Regions from separate parts of the Serratia plymuthica genome, predicted to be linked through region 2. Evidence: predicted binding sites of a transcription regulator. Region 2 holds the regulator's gene; the other holds the start of a gene.
The links. Region 2 encodes LexA, which represses DNA repair genes until DNA is damaged. Its sites were predicted from a motif close to TNCTGTATGTACATACAGNA; they were not measured.
Positions count from the first base shown of each region.

Region 1: a site for LexA is predicted at 4,658-4,677, ahead of rmuC (DNA recombination protein RmuC). Genes of this name have one in related genera too.

Region 1 is NZ_CP068771.1:3,269,269-3,276,872, forward strand. Features, by position in the region: gene ubiB (ubiquinone biosynthesis regulatory protein kinase UbiB) at 1-1,591, opposite strand, end outside; gene ubiJ (ubiquinone biosynthesis protein UbiJ) at 1,588-2,196, opposite strand; gene ubiE (bifunctional demethylmenaquinone methyltransferase/2-methoxy-6-polyprenyl-1,4-benzoquinol methylase UbiE) at 2,210-2,965, opposite strand; gene rmuC (DNA recombination protein RmuC) at 3,045-4,592, opposite strand; gene JK621_RS15305 (DedA family protein) at 4,732-5,262, opposite strand; gene JK621_RS15310 (tyrosine-protein phosphatase) at 5,350-6,132, opposite strand; gene udp (uridine phosphorylase) at 6,293-7,054, opposite strand; gene JK621_RS15320 (dienelactone hydrolase family protein) at 7,564-7,604, shown strand, end outside.
Region 2 is NZ_CP068771.1:3,969,504-3,977,107, forward strand. Features, by position in the region: gene JK621_RS18520 (hypothetical protein) at 34-321, shown strand; gene ubiC (chorismate lyase) at 326-850, shown strand; gene ubiA (4-hydroxybenzoate octaprenyltransferase) at 868-1,740, shown strand; gene plsB (glycerol-3-phosphate 1-O-acyltransferase PlsB) at 1,796-4,261, opposite strand; gene JK621_RS18540 (diacylglycerol kinase) at 4,411-4,779, shown strand; gene lexA (transcriptional repressor LexA) at 4,899-5,507, shown strand; gene dinF (MATE family efflux transporter DinF) at 5,726-7,060, shown strand; gene JK621_RS18555 (CsbD family protein) at 7,381-7,590, shown strand.

The sequences.
Region 1 (7,604 bases), 700 kb from region 2:
CGGCGGCCATCAGCCACGCGGGGAAAATCTCGACCTTCCCTAACAGCAAAATCGTACCGCTTACTAACAGTGTAGCGCCAACGCCGAACAAATAACGCGATTGCCCCTGACGAACGCGCTGGGCCTGCATCTGATTGGTTAGCTTATCAACGCTTTGTTGCAGCCGTTTATGCTGTTGCAGGCTATCGTAAAATAATTCAGGCAATTCGGGCAGCTTCTCCGCCCAAAACGGCGCTTTTTCCTTCAAGGCTCGAATCACCGCCGGTATGCCGACCTGATCGTGCATCCAACTCTCAAGGAATGGCTTGGCGGTAGTCCATAAATCCAGCTTCGGATAGAGCTGCCGCCCCAGGCCTTCAACATACAGCAAGGTCTTCTGCAATAACACCAGTTGCGGCTGTACTTCCATATTGAAACGGCGCGCAGTATTGAACAGATTCAACAACACGTTGCCGAACGAAATCTCCTCGAGCGGCTTCTCGAAGATCGGCTCGCACACGGTGCGGATGGCGAACTCGAAGTCTTCTACGTTGGTATCACGCGGTACCCAGCCTGAATCAACATGCAGCTCTGCCACTTTGCGGTAATCACGGTTGAAGAAGGCGATAAAGTTTTCCGCCAGATAGCGTTTGTCGTCCTTGTTCAGCGAGCCGACGATGCCGCAATCAATGCCGATATAACGGGGATTTTCAGGGTGCTCGTAGCTGACAAAAATATTACCGGGATGCATGTCGGCATGGAAAAAGCTGTCGCGGAATACCTGGGTAAAGAATACCTGTACCCCCCGCTCGGCCAACAACTTCATGTTGGTGCCCTGTTTTTCCAGCGTAGCGATATCCGAAACCGGTATGCCGTAGATGCGTTCCATCACCAGCACGCTTTCACGGCAATAGTCGGAGTAGACTTCCGGCACGTACAGCATCGGGCTGCCATCAAAATTGCGGCGCAGCTGGATGGCGTTTGCCGCTTCACGCAACAGGTTCAACTCGTCCAGCAGAGTCTTTTCATACTCGCGCACCACTTCACGCGGCCGCAAACGACGGCCATCCGGCATCAGTTTCGGCACCCAGGCCGCCAGACGATACATCAGGCGAACGTCGGCCTTGATGATTGGCCCGATATCCGGTCGAATGACCTTCAGGACAATTTCCTGCCCGGTGGTTTTCAGGCGTGCAGTATGCACCTGCGCTATCGATGCAGATGCCAGCGCCTGCTGGTCAAAATCATCAAACCAGGTTTCCAGTGGGCCACCCATCGCCAATTCAATGTGTTTGCGCGCCAACGCGCCGTCGAATGGCGCAACCCGATCCTGCAACAAGGTCAGTTGATCGGCAATCTGTGGCGGGAACAGGTCGCGGCGAGTGGACATCATCTGGCCGAACTTGATCCATACCGGCCCCAGCTCTTGCAAGGCCAAACGCAAACGCTCGCCCAGAGGCTTGTCTGCGTGGCGATTGGGCATCCAAAACAGCAGGCGGCGGCCTAAACGCAGCGGCAGCGTCAGGCGCATCCTGGGGATCAGTTCATCCAGGCCATAGCTGAGAAAAACGCGGACGATAAAATACAGGCGGCGCAGTTCGCCAGGGGTCATCGTTTACCCTCCAACTTGTCCATACGGGCAATCAGCGCTTCGGCGCTGCGGACGGTGGCGTCAACTTCCTCGTTGAACCACACCACTTCCAGCGGCCCCGGCGCCACGCGCCACTCTTCCGTCAGGGCTTCCGCCACGTAATGCTGCTGACGCTGCAACCCCGATATCAACAGGTTCGCGCCTTTACCGAGCACCTGCGTGATGCCCTGCGCGGCAATATCACCGATATAGGGTGCCAGCCATTCCGCCGGATCCCACTCCGCCAGATCAAGCAGCCCCACCAGCTGTTGCACCACCTGAATATCGCCTTCGACGATCAACTCGCCGCTGCGCATCAATGGCGAAAGCTGTTGACGGTCGCGCAGCTTCAACAACACCGATATCCGGCTGCGTACCGTGCAATCGGCGTGATCTTCAGACTGGCCAAGCACATCCACCCGCTGTTCGCTGAATATCAATACCAGCGGCGAAGCAAGCTCCTGCAACTCAATACGCAGTATTTTCCCGGCCAACCGCAGACGGGCGGCCTTCATACTGCGATCGCGGAACAGCAGGCTATTGAGCGATGTCTCCAGCGCGCCGGTCAACAAGGGGGTTAGCAGCATCGGCATGTCCATATCAGAACTTGAAGCCACGATGCAGGGCCACGATACCGCCGGTCAGATTGAAATAGGTCACGTTGTCAAAACCGGCGGCTCCCATCATGCCCTTCAGCGTTTCCTGATCGGGGTGCATGCGGATTGACTCGGCCAGATAACGGTAGCTTTCCGGATCCTTCACCACCAGCTCGCCGATTTTCGGCAGCACATGGAACGAATAGGCATCATAGGCTTTGCTCAGCGGGGCCAGCAGCGGTTTGGAGAACTCCAGCACCAACAGGCGGCCGCCTGGCTTCAGCACGCGGAACATCGAACGCAGCGCTTTGTCTTTGTCGGTGACGTTGCGCAGGCCGAAGGAAATGGTGATGCAGTCAAAATAGTTATCCGGGAACGGCAGCGCTTCGGCATTAGCCTGCACATAGCTGATGTTGCCGATAATGCCGCGATCGCGCAGTTTCTCGCGCCCCATCTTCAGCATGGAGTCGTTAATATCCGCCAGCACTACCTGCCCTTGCTCACCGACCATGCGGGAGAACTTGGCGGCCAGATCGCCGGTGCCGCCGGCCAGATCCAGAACGCGCTGCCCACGGCGCACGCCGCTGCAGTCAATGGTAAACCGCTTCCAGATACGGTGGATGCCAAACGACATCAGGTCGTTCATCACGTCATATTTTGCCGCTACCGAATGAAAAACGTCTGCCACCATGGCCTGTTTTTCGTCTCTAGCTACGGTGCGAAAACCGAAATCTGTGGTTTCCTGCGATTGATCTGCCATTGTCCTGCCTGCTATTCAGTCAATTTTGTGTGGTCAAGTGTACCAGAACCCCACGGAATACCCCACCTCAAGGCGGCTGTCATGCCTGCGAAGCGGAGCGTGGTTCTTCGGCGGAATCGTCGTCTTCCGCCTGCGGCAACGCGTTGACGTCATCGTCATCCGCTGCCTCATCTTCTTCATCATGCTGCGCGCCGGCTTGCTGTGCCAGCAACGGATTGATCGGTCGTTTCACCTCAACCCCCAGCGCGCGGAACCCTTCGGTTTGGCCGATAAGATTACCACGGCCTTCGCTCAGTTTGTTCATCGCCTGGCGATAACTCCCCTGGGCCTTGTCCAGGCTCTGCCCCAACGCCGACATGTCGTCGACAAACAACCGCATCTTGTCGTACAGCCGCGCCGCCCGGTCGGCAATACGCTGTGCATTCTGGCTCTGGTGCTCATAACGCCACAGGTTGGTGATGGTGCGCAACGCAACCAACAACGTAGTCGGGCTGACCAGCATAATATTGTGTTTAAGCGCTTCGCTTATCAATTCCGGCTCCCGGTCGATGGCCAGCAGGAAAGCCGGCTCCACCGGAATAAACATCAATACATAGTCCAGTGAACGCAGGCCGGGCAACTGTTGATAATCTTTGCGCCCCAGCAAGCGAATGTGGCCGCGCAGCGAGGCGATATGCTCGCTCAGCGCCGCCTCGCGTTCCTCTTCATCTTCACTGTTGAAATAGCGCTCGTAGGCGACCAGCGACATTTTCGCATCGATCACGACATCCTTGCCCTGCGGCAGACGCACAATAACGTCAGGCTGCATACGGCTCTGATGATCCAGCCGCACATTAACCTGAGTTTCATACTCGTGCCCCTCGCGCAAACCCGAGGCTTCCAGCACCCGGCTGAGCACCACCTCTCCCCAGTTGCCCTGGGTTTTATTATCACCTTTCAGCGCTTTGGTAAGGTTAATCGCCTCGCGCGCCATCTGTGCGTTGAGTTGCTGCAGGCTACGTATTTCATGAGTCAGGGTATGGCGCTCGCGGGCCTCCTGGCCAAAGCTGTCCTGCACCTGACGGCGAAAACCGTCCAGTTGCTCGCGCAGCGGCAGCAGCAGCCGATCCAGGCTTTGCTGATTCTGTTCGTTCACCTTGCGCCCGCTGTGTTCGAAGATGCGGTTGGCCAGGTTTTCAAACTGGGTGGTGAGCCGTTGTTCGCTGTTGATCAGCAAACGCTGCTTCTCTTCCGCCGCCATACGGGTCTCTTCCAGACGGATGGTCACTTCACGCAGTTCGGCTTCCTGAGCGCTGTTGACCTCGCGCTGGGCGCGCAGCTCCTGATTGAGCAGTTCACATTCGTTGCGCCAGTGATTGAGCTGCTGCAATTTTTCATGCCCGGCCGCCAATTGGCTGTGCAAATTACGCAGTTCCAAATCGGTTTGCCGCATTTGCTGTTCATTTCTCTGTAGAACTTCCTGCCGGGCCGCCGTTTCCTGCCGTGCCTGCTGCAACGACTGCTCCAGCAGCCGCAGCTCGGTTTCATGCTGCGCATGGGCCTGCTGCACGCGCAGGCTGGCGATCAACCACCCCAGCAGTATGCCAACCACGACTCCGCCCACACCGTAAACCAAACTGGTATCCACCCTGCCTCCTGTTACGCCTTGCCGTTCCTGCGTTTATGCGCCCGTTGCCCGTCACGTTAAGGGGATGCTGTATGGATGTCCAGTCTGATTTTGCACCGGCAACGCAATATTGCGAAACGCCGCGCAAGTCAGGCAAAAACTAACCAAACCACTGGCTTAACCACTTGATGCCAAACGCCCCCGGCGCAAGAATGCCGAACGCCCAGATCATCGCTGAAGTGATATTCGCCAGCTGGAAGTAGCGTTGGGGCATGCCGCAGATACCGCCGACCAACGGCACCACCGCGCGTAGCGGGCCGAAGAAGCGGCCGATAAAAATACCCAACACGCCCCAGCGTTCAAAAAACGCATGGCCGCGGTTCAGCAACTGCGGATTACGCGATAGCGGCCACATGTGCGCCACGCGGTCTTGATAGTGGTAACCGATCCAATAAGAAAGCCAGTCGCCGAAAAATGCCCCTATGGCGGCGGCGGCCCAGATTGGCCAAAAAGCGATGCCGCTCTCGCCAATCAACGCGCCCAACGCCAGCAGGATCACCGTGGCCGGCAGCAGCAGCGATAAAAACGCCAGCGACTCGCCAAACGCCAGGAAGAAGATGATGGGAATGGCCCAGCCTTCGTGCTGTCGCACGACGTCGCCGACCCAGTTGATAATGTCGTTGAGGCTCAATACGGGCTCCTGATTCGCGATGTTTCACCGCCAAAGTTACGCAATGCTGACCGGCGCGGGTTAAACCCCGGCTAAACATGCGGCGGTTTACTCCAGGTAAAACGCCTGCAGCGTTTCGCGCTGGGCCTCCCCCAGGCCGTACTCCGCCTCCAGCCAGCGGTTGGTCGTGCCGTATTGAGCGCGGATGCAGCTCAGGGCGGTCATCAAAAACTCTTCGCGCGCGCTGAGCACGTAGGCAAACTGCTCCAGCGCCTTGGCGTTCAGCCGAATCGACAGCTGATCCAACATCTGCTCGCGGAAGCCGGCCAGGGTGGTTTCAGTCAGCAGGTAATCCTCGGTTACCGTTGCTTCGTCGGCACCCAGCGCGAACAGCACCAGCGCCGAGCCGACCCCGGTGCGGTCCTTACCCACCGCGCAGTGCTGCACGATAGCGCCGTCGCCGGGGTTGCTCAGCAGCTGCGCCAGCTGCTTATAGGCCGCATTGCCGAACGGCAGGCGGCGATACAGCTCCAGCATGAACGCCCGGGCGTCAAAGCCGGCCAGCGTTTCGCTGGTGAGTTTTTCCAGGTTGGCATTAACTTCGTTGCTCAGCGGGTTGGCCGGCACATGGTGATAATCGGCGCCGCGCCACAGGATATCCGGTTTGGCCTGCACCTCGTCGGCATCGCGGTAGTCCAGCACCGAGCGCACCGGCACGCCGGCCAAAAACTCGCAGTCCTTTTCCGTCAGCCTTTCGAGCGAGCCGGAACGAAACAGCAGGCCCCGCTTGATACGGCGTCCGTCGGCAACGCCGTTGCCACCAAAATCGCGAAAGTTGATGCCGCCATCAAGCGGCGCAAGTGAAGGATGAAGCAGGATCTGGGCGGTCATAAACGTCCTCGTTGTTATCATGTAACTGGGCGCCGCAGGCAGCCGCCGCTCGGGCATCACCCTGCGGCCCTCGGCGCGACGCCGATGGCTATAACCGTAACAGATTAAGGCGGAATGGAAAAACGGGCCGCGTTGGCGGCCCGTTGAAGGGGGGGAGCATTTACAGCAGGCGGCGTGCCGCTTCAACCACAATCTGTACCGCTTTGCTTTCGGTGTTTTTCATGGTTTCTGCATTTGGAATTTCCTGCTGGGTGCGATTGACGATCACGCCGGCAACCATACCGGCACGCAGACCCTGGCTGGCGCACATGGTCAGCAGAGTGGCGGATTCCATTTCATAGTTCATCACGCCCATCGCCTGCCATTCTTCCATCGAGCCCTTAAAGCGGCTGACGACGCGGCCGGAATAGGTATCGTAACGTTCCTGGCCAGGATAGAAGGTGTCAGAAGACGCGGTCACGCCAATGTGCGTGGTAGCGCCGCTGGCCTTGGCAGCCGCTACCAATGCGGTGGTGCAGGCGAAGTCGGCCACTGCCGGGAATTCCATCGGCGCGAAGTGCAGGCTGGCGCCGTCGAGACGAACCGCCGCGGTAGTGACCAGTACGTCGCCGACGTTGATGTTCGACTGAATCGCCCCGGTGGTGCCGATACGCAGGAAGGTACGGATCCCCAGTTGCGCCAGTTCTTCGACGGCGATCGAGGTAGACGGGCCGCCGATGCCGGTGGAGCAGACGATCACGGCCTTGCCGTCCAGCTCTGCACGCCAGGTAGTAAATTCACGATGGGAAGCCAGGTGCACCGGGTTTTCCATCAGCTTGGCAATTTTCTCTACGCGCTGCGGGTCGCCCGGAACGATGGCAAGCTGGGCCCCTTGTAAATCGTTTTTAGTGAGGCCGAGATGAAAAACGTCAGATTGAGACATACGAGACTCCTCATAGATCATGTTTATTGGGAGGAACAAAAAAGTACTCTACTGAAAATCGCCACCCAATTTCGTGACGACAATCACCATGAATAAAGAAACAGAGAGCAATCTACATAATTTTTGTGATTTAAGTCACATAAAATAACCCGAGAGCCTCCATAACCGCCGCATCTGCCACAAGTCTAGCCGACAAAACAGACCGCCGTTTATCCCCTTCTCCCTGGCGGCAAGCCCCCTGTCCCGCGATGAGGCCACTTACGGCACTACCGAAAAATAGCCTTATTTTATCGGCGACTTAGCAGCAAAAAATGTCGCTAACGCACCTTATGGCGCTAATGCAGGCCAAAATGCGCAATACCCTGATAAAAAGATAAGAAAAATGCGCTAAAGCCAGATAATTAATCGTTTTTTACCGACTTGACCGAAAATGCTCAACCGGGTGCCAATAACGGGTAATCTTACCTATAGTTATTCTCAGCGCTTTTTTCTATTGCACGGAGACCGCAATGAAAACCGACCATGTGATGACATTAAAACAGGCTCAGGG
Region 2 (7,604 bases):
GCAATAAGATTTGCTGACAAAAGTGTCGGTCTGATGGCGATTCAACGTTGCCTTGCAAAGGTATCTACGCGCGTAGATAAAACAATGCCGCAGAGGCGAAAGTTTGCAGACGATCACAGAATCCCCATCGCTCCGGGGATTGAAGGTAGAGAAAACAGATGGCAGAAAGATGACATTACGGCGTTTTATCGCAGCGATTTTGCTGCCTGCCGCGCCACGAATCCGCCTGCCGCTTTTGGATTTCTGCGTTACAATGGATTTCTGTTAACAGTTTGTATGGTCTGGTGCAGCCCGCAGGGTGAGGCGTCAGGCCTGGAGTAGAACAATGTCTGGCAATAGGGATTCCATCCTGCCGCCGCTTGAGTGGTTATCTGCGCAATCCCCCCCGGTACCCGCCGCCGTCAGTGACTGGCTGATGGAGCCAGGATCCATGACCCGCCGTTTTGAACGCCACTGCGGGCGCGTGCACGTCGAACCGCAGCGCGAATGTTTCGTCACCCGCGACCAGTTGGGTGAAGAGGCCGAGCACCTGCCGGACAGCCCGCGTTACTGGCTGCGTGAGATTGTACTGCTGGGCGATAACCAGCCCTGGCTGCTGGGGCGCACGGTGATCCCGCAGGAAACCCTGACCGGGCCGGATCAGGCGCTGGTGGATTTGGGCACGCTGCCGCTGGGGCGTTACCTGTTCAGCAGCGGTGAATTGACTCGCGATTACATTCATATGGGGCGGCAGGATGCGCTGTGGGCGCGCCGTTCCCGTTTGCGGCTGGCGGGCAAGCCGTTGTTGCTGACCGAACTGTTTTTACCTGCTTCGCCGTTGTACGCGGCGGGCAGTACGGAAACTGCATGATGAGGAGAGGAAATACCTTGGAGGGAAGCGTGACTCAAAGCAAATGGCGGGCTTACAGCCATCTGATGCGCCTCGATAAACCGATCGGCAGCCTGTTGCTGCTGTGGCCAACGCTGTGGGCGCTGTGGATTGCGGGGCAGGGTGTGCCGCCGCTGTCCATTCTGCTGGTGTTTGTCCTTGGGGTGTTCCTGATGCGCGCTGCCGGCTGTGTGGTCAATGACTATGCCGATCGCGCCGTTGACGGGCATGTGAAGCGTACCGCGGGGCGCCCAATGCCGAGCGGCCGGGTGAGCGAGAAAGAGGCCAAGATCCTGTTCGTGGTGCTGGTGCTGGTCTCGTTTGGGCTGGTGCTGACGCTGAACAGCATGACCATTTGGCTATCGCTGGCGGCGCTGGCGCTGGCGTGGGTCTATCCGTTTATGAAACGGGTTACCAATCTGCCGCAGTTCGTGCTGGGAGCGGCGTTTGGCTGGGGTATTCCAATGGGGTATGCCGCCGTCAGCGAGTCGCTGCCGCTGAGTTGCTGGCTGCTGCTGCTGGCCAATATCTGCTGGACGGTGGCTTACGATACGCTGTATGCCATGGTAGACCGCGACGATGACCTGAAGATTGGCGTCAAATCCACCGCCATTCTGTTTGGCCGTTACGACAAGCTGATCGTCGGTCTGCTGCAGTTCGCCACACTGCTGCTGTTGCTGTGGGTTGGATATCTCGCACAGCTGAGCGGGGCATTTTATTGGTCGTTGCTGCTGGCGGGCGCCTTGTTTATCCATCAGCAAAAGCAAATCGCCACCCGCGATCGCGATGCCTGCTTCAAGGCATTCCTGGATAACAACTACGTCGGGCTGGTGTTGTTTATCGGTATCGCATTGAGTTACTGGCAGGGTTAGCGGTATTTCGGCAATAAAAAAGGCACCTGACGGTGCCTTTTTGTTTATTAACCAATTACTCGTCTTTTTCTTCCGTTGTCGCCGTTTCCGGCTGCACGCTGGTTTCCGCCGGCATGCTGACGCTTTCGATAGTCAGCTTGATTTCCGGGGTAATCAAATCGCTCAGCATGCTGTACACCTCCAGGGTGTGCTCACGGACGGCATCGCCGATATCGTTGATGTAGCCTTCTTCACGCAGCGTCGCCACCAGGGTAGAGAACACCGCCTTGTCGAAGAACTCCGGCGCGTTGATGCCGTGCAGCACCGAAAGGCGCTGGGCCATGATGCGGCTCTCTTTCTCCAGCGCGCCGCGGTTGATGCTCGGGTTGGCGCTGAGGATAGACATGGTGATGGCATAGCGCTGCAACGTTTCGCGCACGCCGGCTGCCAGCAACTGCAGAGGGCGAATGCGCGCCGGGTTAAGCACCAGATCGTCGCCTTTGTCGCAGATGAGCTGCTGACGGATCATTTCCTCGATCAGCGGCCGCAGCACTTCCGGCAACTGTTCCTTGTCGTTATGCAGGAACAGTTCGGCCTTCAGCATCGGGTAAATCAGGCCGATCTGCCGCAGCAGCTCAGCGCGTGACACCCGGCGGTGATGCATCACTATGGTGGCGATCAGCGAAGGCAGCACCAGCAGATGGTGGATATTGTTGCGGTAATAGGTCATCAGCACCGCCTGCTCGCGCGGCAGGATGATGATATCGCCGATGTTATCCTTCTCCACCTCGAACTTGTTCATGTTCAGCGCGTGATCCAGCAGCTCGTCCGGCGTCTGGGTCGGCACGGTGACGTCGCCGGCGTAAGGCACGTTGCGCATCAGTTGCAGATAACACTCCAACTGCTCAAGCAACTGCTCGCGGGTCAGCGAGCGCTGGCGTGAGGCCAGCAGCGCCGTGGAACACAGGTTCATGGCATTGGCGGCGGCCGCGTTGTTGATGCGCACCATAATCTTGGCCGCCAGGTCGTTGACCGTTGGCGTCAGCCAGCTTGGACGTTGGGCTTCGATCGGGTCAATCGATTCGCGCCACTGCGGCACATGCTGGTTCAGATAGGCGGTCAACGGCAGCGGATCGCCGAAGTTGACGTAACCCTGGCCGAGATTACGCAGTTTGCGCAGGCCGCGCAGCATCTGCAACAGGCTCTCTTTTTCCTTGGTCGCCCCGCGCAGTTCTTTGGCGTAGGTACCTACCTCCATCACGTGTTCGTAACCGATGTAGATCGGCACCAGCGTGATAGGGCGAGTACCGCCGCGCAGCATGGCCTGAATGGTCATCGACAGGGTGCCGGTCTTCGGTTCCAGCAGGCGCCCGGTACGGGAACGGCCGCCTTCGACGAAGTATTCCACCGAGTAGCCGCGGGTAAACAGCTCGCCGAGGTATTCGCGGAACACCGTCGAGTACAGTTTGTTGCCTTTGAAGGTGCGGCGAATAAAGAACGCGCCCAGGCGACGGAAGATCGGCCCGGCCGGCCAGAAGTTGAGGTTGATGCCGGCGGCGATGTGCGGCGGCACCAGGCCCTGGTGATACAGCACGTAGGACAGCAGCAGGTAGTCCATATGGCTGCGGTGGCACGGCACATACACGATCTCGTGGCCGTCCTGCGCCAACTGGCGCACGCGCTCGGCATTGGTGACGTTGATGCCCTGATACAGCCGGTTCCAGGTCCAGCTCAGCACGCGATCGGAAAGACGCACCGTCTCGTACGAGAAGTCGGCGGCGATCTCTTCCATCAGCGCAATGGCGTTCTGCTGGGCCTTTTCGTGGGAAATTTTCTTGCTGCGCGCTTCGTCTTCGACCGCTTTTTCGATCGCTTTGGAGGCCAGCAGCTTATTGAACAGATCCTGGCGGGCCGGCAGGCTCGGGCCGACGGCGGCCAGACGTTGACGCGAGAAATGCATGCGCGCCACGCGCGCCAGTTTCTGCGCGATAATTTTGTCCGTGCCGTGTTCGGTCGCCATTCGGCGCAGTGAAACGGTGTTGGAGAAACGCACGAAGCTGTCGCGGCCCAGCCACAGCACGGCGAAGAATTTCTGAACGCCGTTCAGCAAGCGCAGATGCGGCGTGCCGTGACCTTCGCGGCCCGGAGAACGGCCGAACATCACCGAAACCGGCAGCATCTGAATATCGAGATCCGGATTGCTGCGGTGCAGATCCAGATAGTCGTGAAACAGTTTTACCGATTCTTCTTTCGGCGTGTAGTAGCGGAATACGCGCGGGCCGTCGTGGATAAACACGTGGCTTGGCAGTACGGTGCCGTCTATCTCCAGCGGATTGAGGGGATCGGGCAAATCCTGCGCCAGGCACTGGGTGCGCAGCGTCAGCAAATCCGCCTTGGAATTATAAGGTAAAACATACAAAATCGGTCGTGTGGGATCCAACCCTAACTCCGTGACCGGATCTGAAGGGATAACCTTACTTCTTACCAACAATTTGAGTGGTAAATTCAATAATTTATAATAAATTTTACGCCAACCTGACATAACAACGTGAAGCCTCTTGTTAGCAATGCGCCGCAAGCATACCAGAAACCGGGTAGCAGATCTGTGGTGTTGGAAAACCGGGAGCCGGGAGAGTTTCCTGACCCAAGCTCTATAATTATGACTTACCTCTGTGAAAGGCACTAAAAAACATGGCAAACCAAGCAACCGGCCTGACCCGTATTATTAAAGCCGCCGGCTACTCATACAAAGGCTTTTCTGCTGCCTGGCAGCACGAAGCCGCCTTCCGCCAGGAACTGGTGGCGACCGTGCTGGCTATCATACTGGCGATCTGGCTGGATGTGGGTGCGATAGCGCGCATTTTACTGATCGGATCGGTACTGTTGGTCGTGATCGTCGAGATGCTGAACAGCGCGATTGAAGCCATTGTCGACAGGGTGGGTACGGAACACCACGAGCTTTCCGGCCGCGCGAAAGATATGGGGTCGGCGGCGGTAACGCTGACGATCGTACTGGCGCTGTTTGTCTGGGGTTCTGTACTGTGGCAGCACTTTGTCTGAGTGGAATGCTTCATTGCGGCGGGGACGCTAATCCCTGATTTTTATTCATTCTTCGGTTCCCAAGCCGCGCTTACCTGTATATACTCACAGCAAGACTGTATAAACAAACAGGGGGCGGAATGAAAGCATTAACTACCAGACAACAAGAAGTCTATGATCTGATTCGCGATCATATTTCGTCAACTGGCATGCCGCCAACGCGCGCCGAGATCGCCATGCGTCTGGGGTTCCGTTCGCCAAATGCTGCAGAAGAACATCTGAAAGCGCTGGCGCGCAAGGGCGTGATCGAGATCGTCTCCGGCGCTTCACGCGGTATTCGCCTGTTGATGGAAGATGAAGAAGGTTTGCCGCTCATTGGCCGCGTGGCCGCCGGTGAACCGCTGCTGGCGCAGCAGCATATCGAAGGGCACTATAAGGTGGATCCTTCCCTGTTCAAACCGAGCGCGGATTTCCTGCTGCGGGTCAACGGCATGTCGATGCGTGATATCGGCATTCTCGACGGCGATCTGCTGGCGGTGCATAAAACCCAGGACGTGCGTAACGGCCAGGTGGTTGTGGCGCGTATTGAAGACGAAGTGACGGTCAAACGTCTGAAAAAGCACGGCAATGTGGTTGAACTGCTGCCGGAAAACAGCGAATTCCAGCCTATCGTGGTCGATCTGCGTCAGCAGAATTTCACCATTGAAGGCTTGGCGGTCGGCGTGATCCGCAATGGCGACTGGATTTAACCCACCCGCCTGAACGTCGTCCCCTGATTTAAATCGCCCCAGCTCTGGGGCGATATCATTTCTGATTTCAATGTAATACCCAATAGATTTCAAGGCGCGGGAAGGCGTCCAGCGAGAGAATCCGCAGGAGCTTACTCAAGTAAGTGACCGGGGTGATCGCGCGTAGCCAACACATCTGCACCTTGAAAGATGAAGGGTATCCACGGGAACATTTCACTATGCGCCTGCTTTCTGCCTTCACCAGCGATACTGATAAAGCCCTATGGCGCCTTGCGTTGCCCATGATCTTTTCCAATATTACCGTCCCGCTGCTGGGGTTGGTGGATACGGCGGTGATTGGCCACCTGGACAGTTCTACCTATCTGGGCGGCGTTGCGATTGGCGCCATGGCTACCAGCTTCCTGTTTATGCTGCTGCTGTTCCTGCGCATGAGCACTACCGGGCTGGCGGCGCAGGCGCTCGGTGCGCAGGATCCGCCGGCACTGGCGCGCGCTTTTATGCAGCCGCTGCTGATGGCGGTATTGGCCGGGCTGGCGATTGTGCTGCTGCGGCATCCGTTGATCGGCATGGCGTTGCAGATCGTGGGCGGCGATGGCGCGGTGCTGGAGCAGGCGCGGCTTTTCCTCGAGATCCGCTGGTTAAGCGCGCCGGCAGCGCTGGCCAATATGGTGATTCTGGGCTGGCTGCTTGGGGTGCAATACGTGCGTGCGCCGGTGATCTTGCTGATTATCGGCAATCTGCTGAATATCTTACTGGATATCTGGCTGGTGGTGGGGTTGGGCTGGAACGTGCAGGGGGCGGCGATAGCCACCGCCATCTCTGAATATGCCACGTTGTTGCTGGGGCTATGGCTTGCCTGGCGGGTGATGCGCGTACGCGGTATTTCAGCGCCGATGCTGCGCCAGGCCTGGCGCGGTAATCTGCGGCGCCTGTTGGCGCTGAATCGCGACATTATGTTGCGTTCATTGTTGCTGCAATTGTGTTTTGCTTCGCTGACCATCTTCGGCGCCCGGCTCGGCGGCGACGTGGTGGCGGTAAACGCAGTGCTGATGAATTTACTGACTTTCACTGCCTACGCGCTCGACGGTTTTGCCTACGCGGTAGAGGCGCATTCCGGTCATGCCTATGGCGCCCGCGACGACAGCCAACTGCACAAGGTGTGGCGCGCGGCATGTCGCCAGGCTTGTCTGGTGGCGTTGGCTTTTGGGGTGGTGTATGCCTTTGCCGGGCAGCATATCGTGGCAGCGCTAACCTCTTTACCGGAACTGCGTACGCTGGCGAGCCATTATCTGCCGTGGCAGGTGGTGCTGCCGTTGGTGGGAGTGTGGTGCTATCTGCTGGATGGCATGTTTATTGGCGCTACCCGCGGCGCAGAAATGCGCAACAGCATGGCGGTGGCGGCCGTCGGTTTCGGCCTGACGTTGTTTACCGTCCCTGTATTAGGCAACCACGGATTATGGCTGGCGCTGGCGGTGTTTCTGTCGCTGCGGGGCATTGCGCTGGGCTGGTTCTGGCACCGTCACCGGCTGCACGGCACCTGGTTTACGCTGTGATAAGCCAGTGAGCCTTACCGACTATTAAGTAATTTATCTTATGTTTTTATTTGTATTTGCTTACATATTTCGAAGCGCCGCTCCATTCGGGTAGTGCTTTGTTTGTTGGCGTATTTTTCTGTTTAAATGTTTGTTAATGGATTTTTATTCTGGTTTTTATTATTTTTTCGTTATCTGCGTCTACACTTAATCATGTTGCTGGCTAAATTAATGGGGGGTGGCATCCCTTTGGTTAGCGGTAATAGACCATAAAAATTGCTGGGTTAGACGCCCTGTCAGCACAGTGTCAAACTGATTTAGCACAGGTTAACGGAGAGACTATGAACAAAGATCAAGCCGACGGTAACTGGAAACAGTTTAAAGGAAAAGTGAAGGAACAATGGGGCAAGCTGACCGATGACGATTTGACGGTCATTGAAGGGAAACGCGAACAGCTTGTCGGTAAAATCCAGGAACGTTATGGCTACCAGAAAGAGGCGGCCGAGAAAGAAGTTAAATCCTGGGAAGACCACAACAAGTATCGCTGGTAGCGAGCAGGGCCACA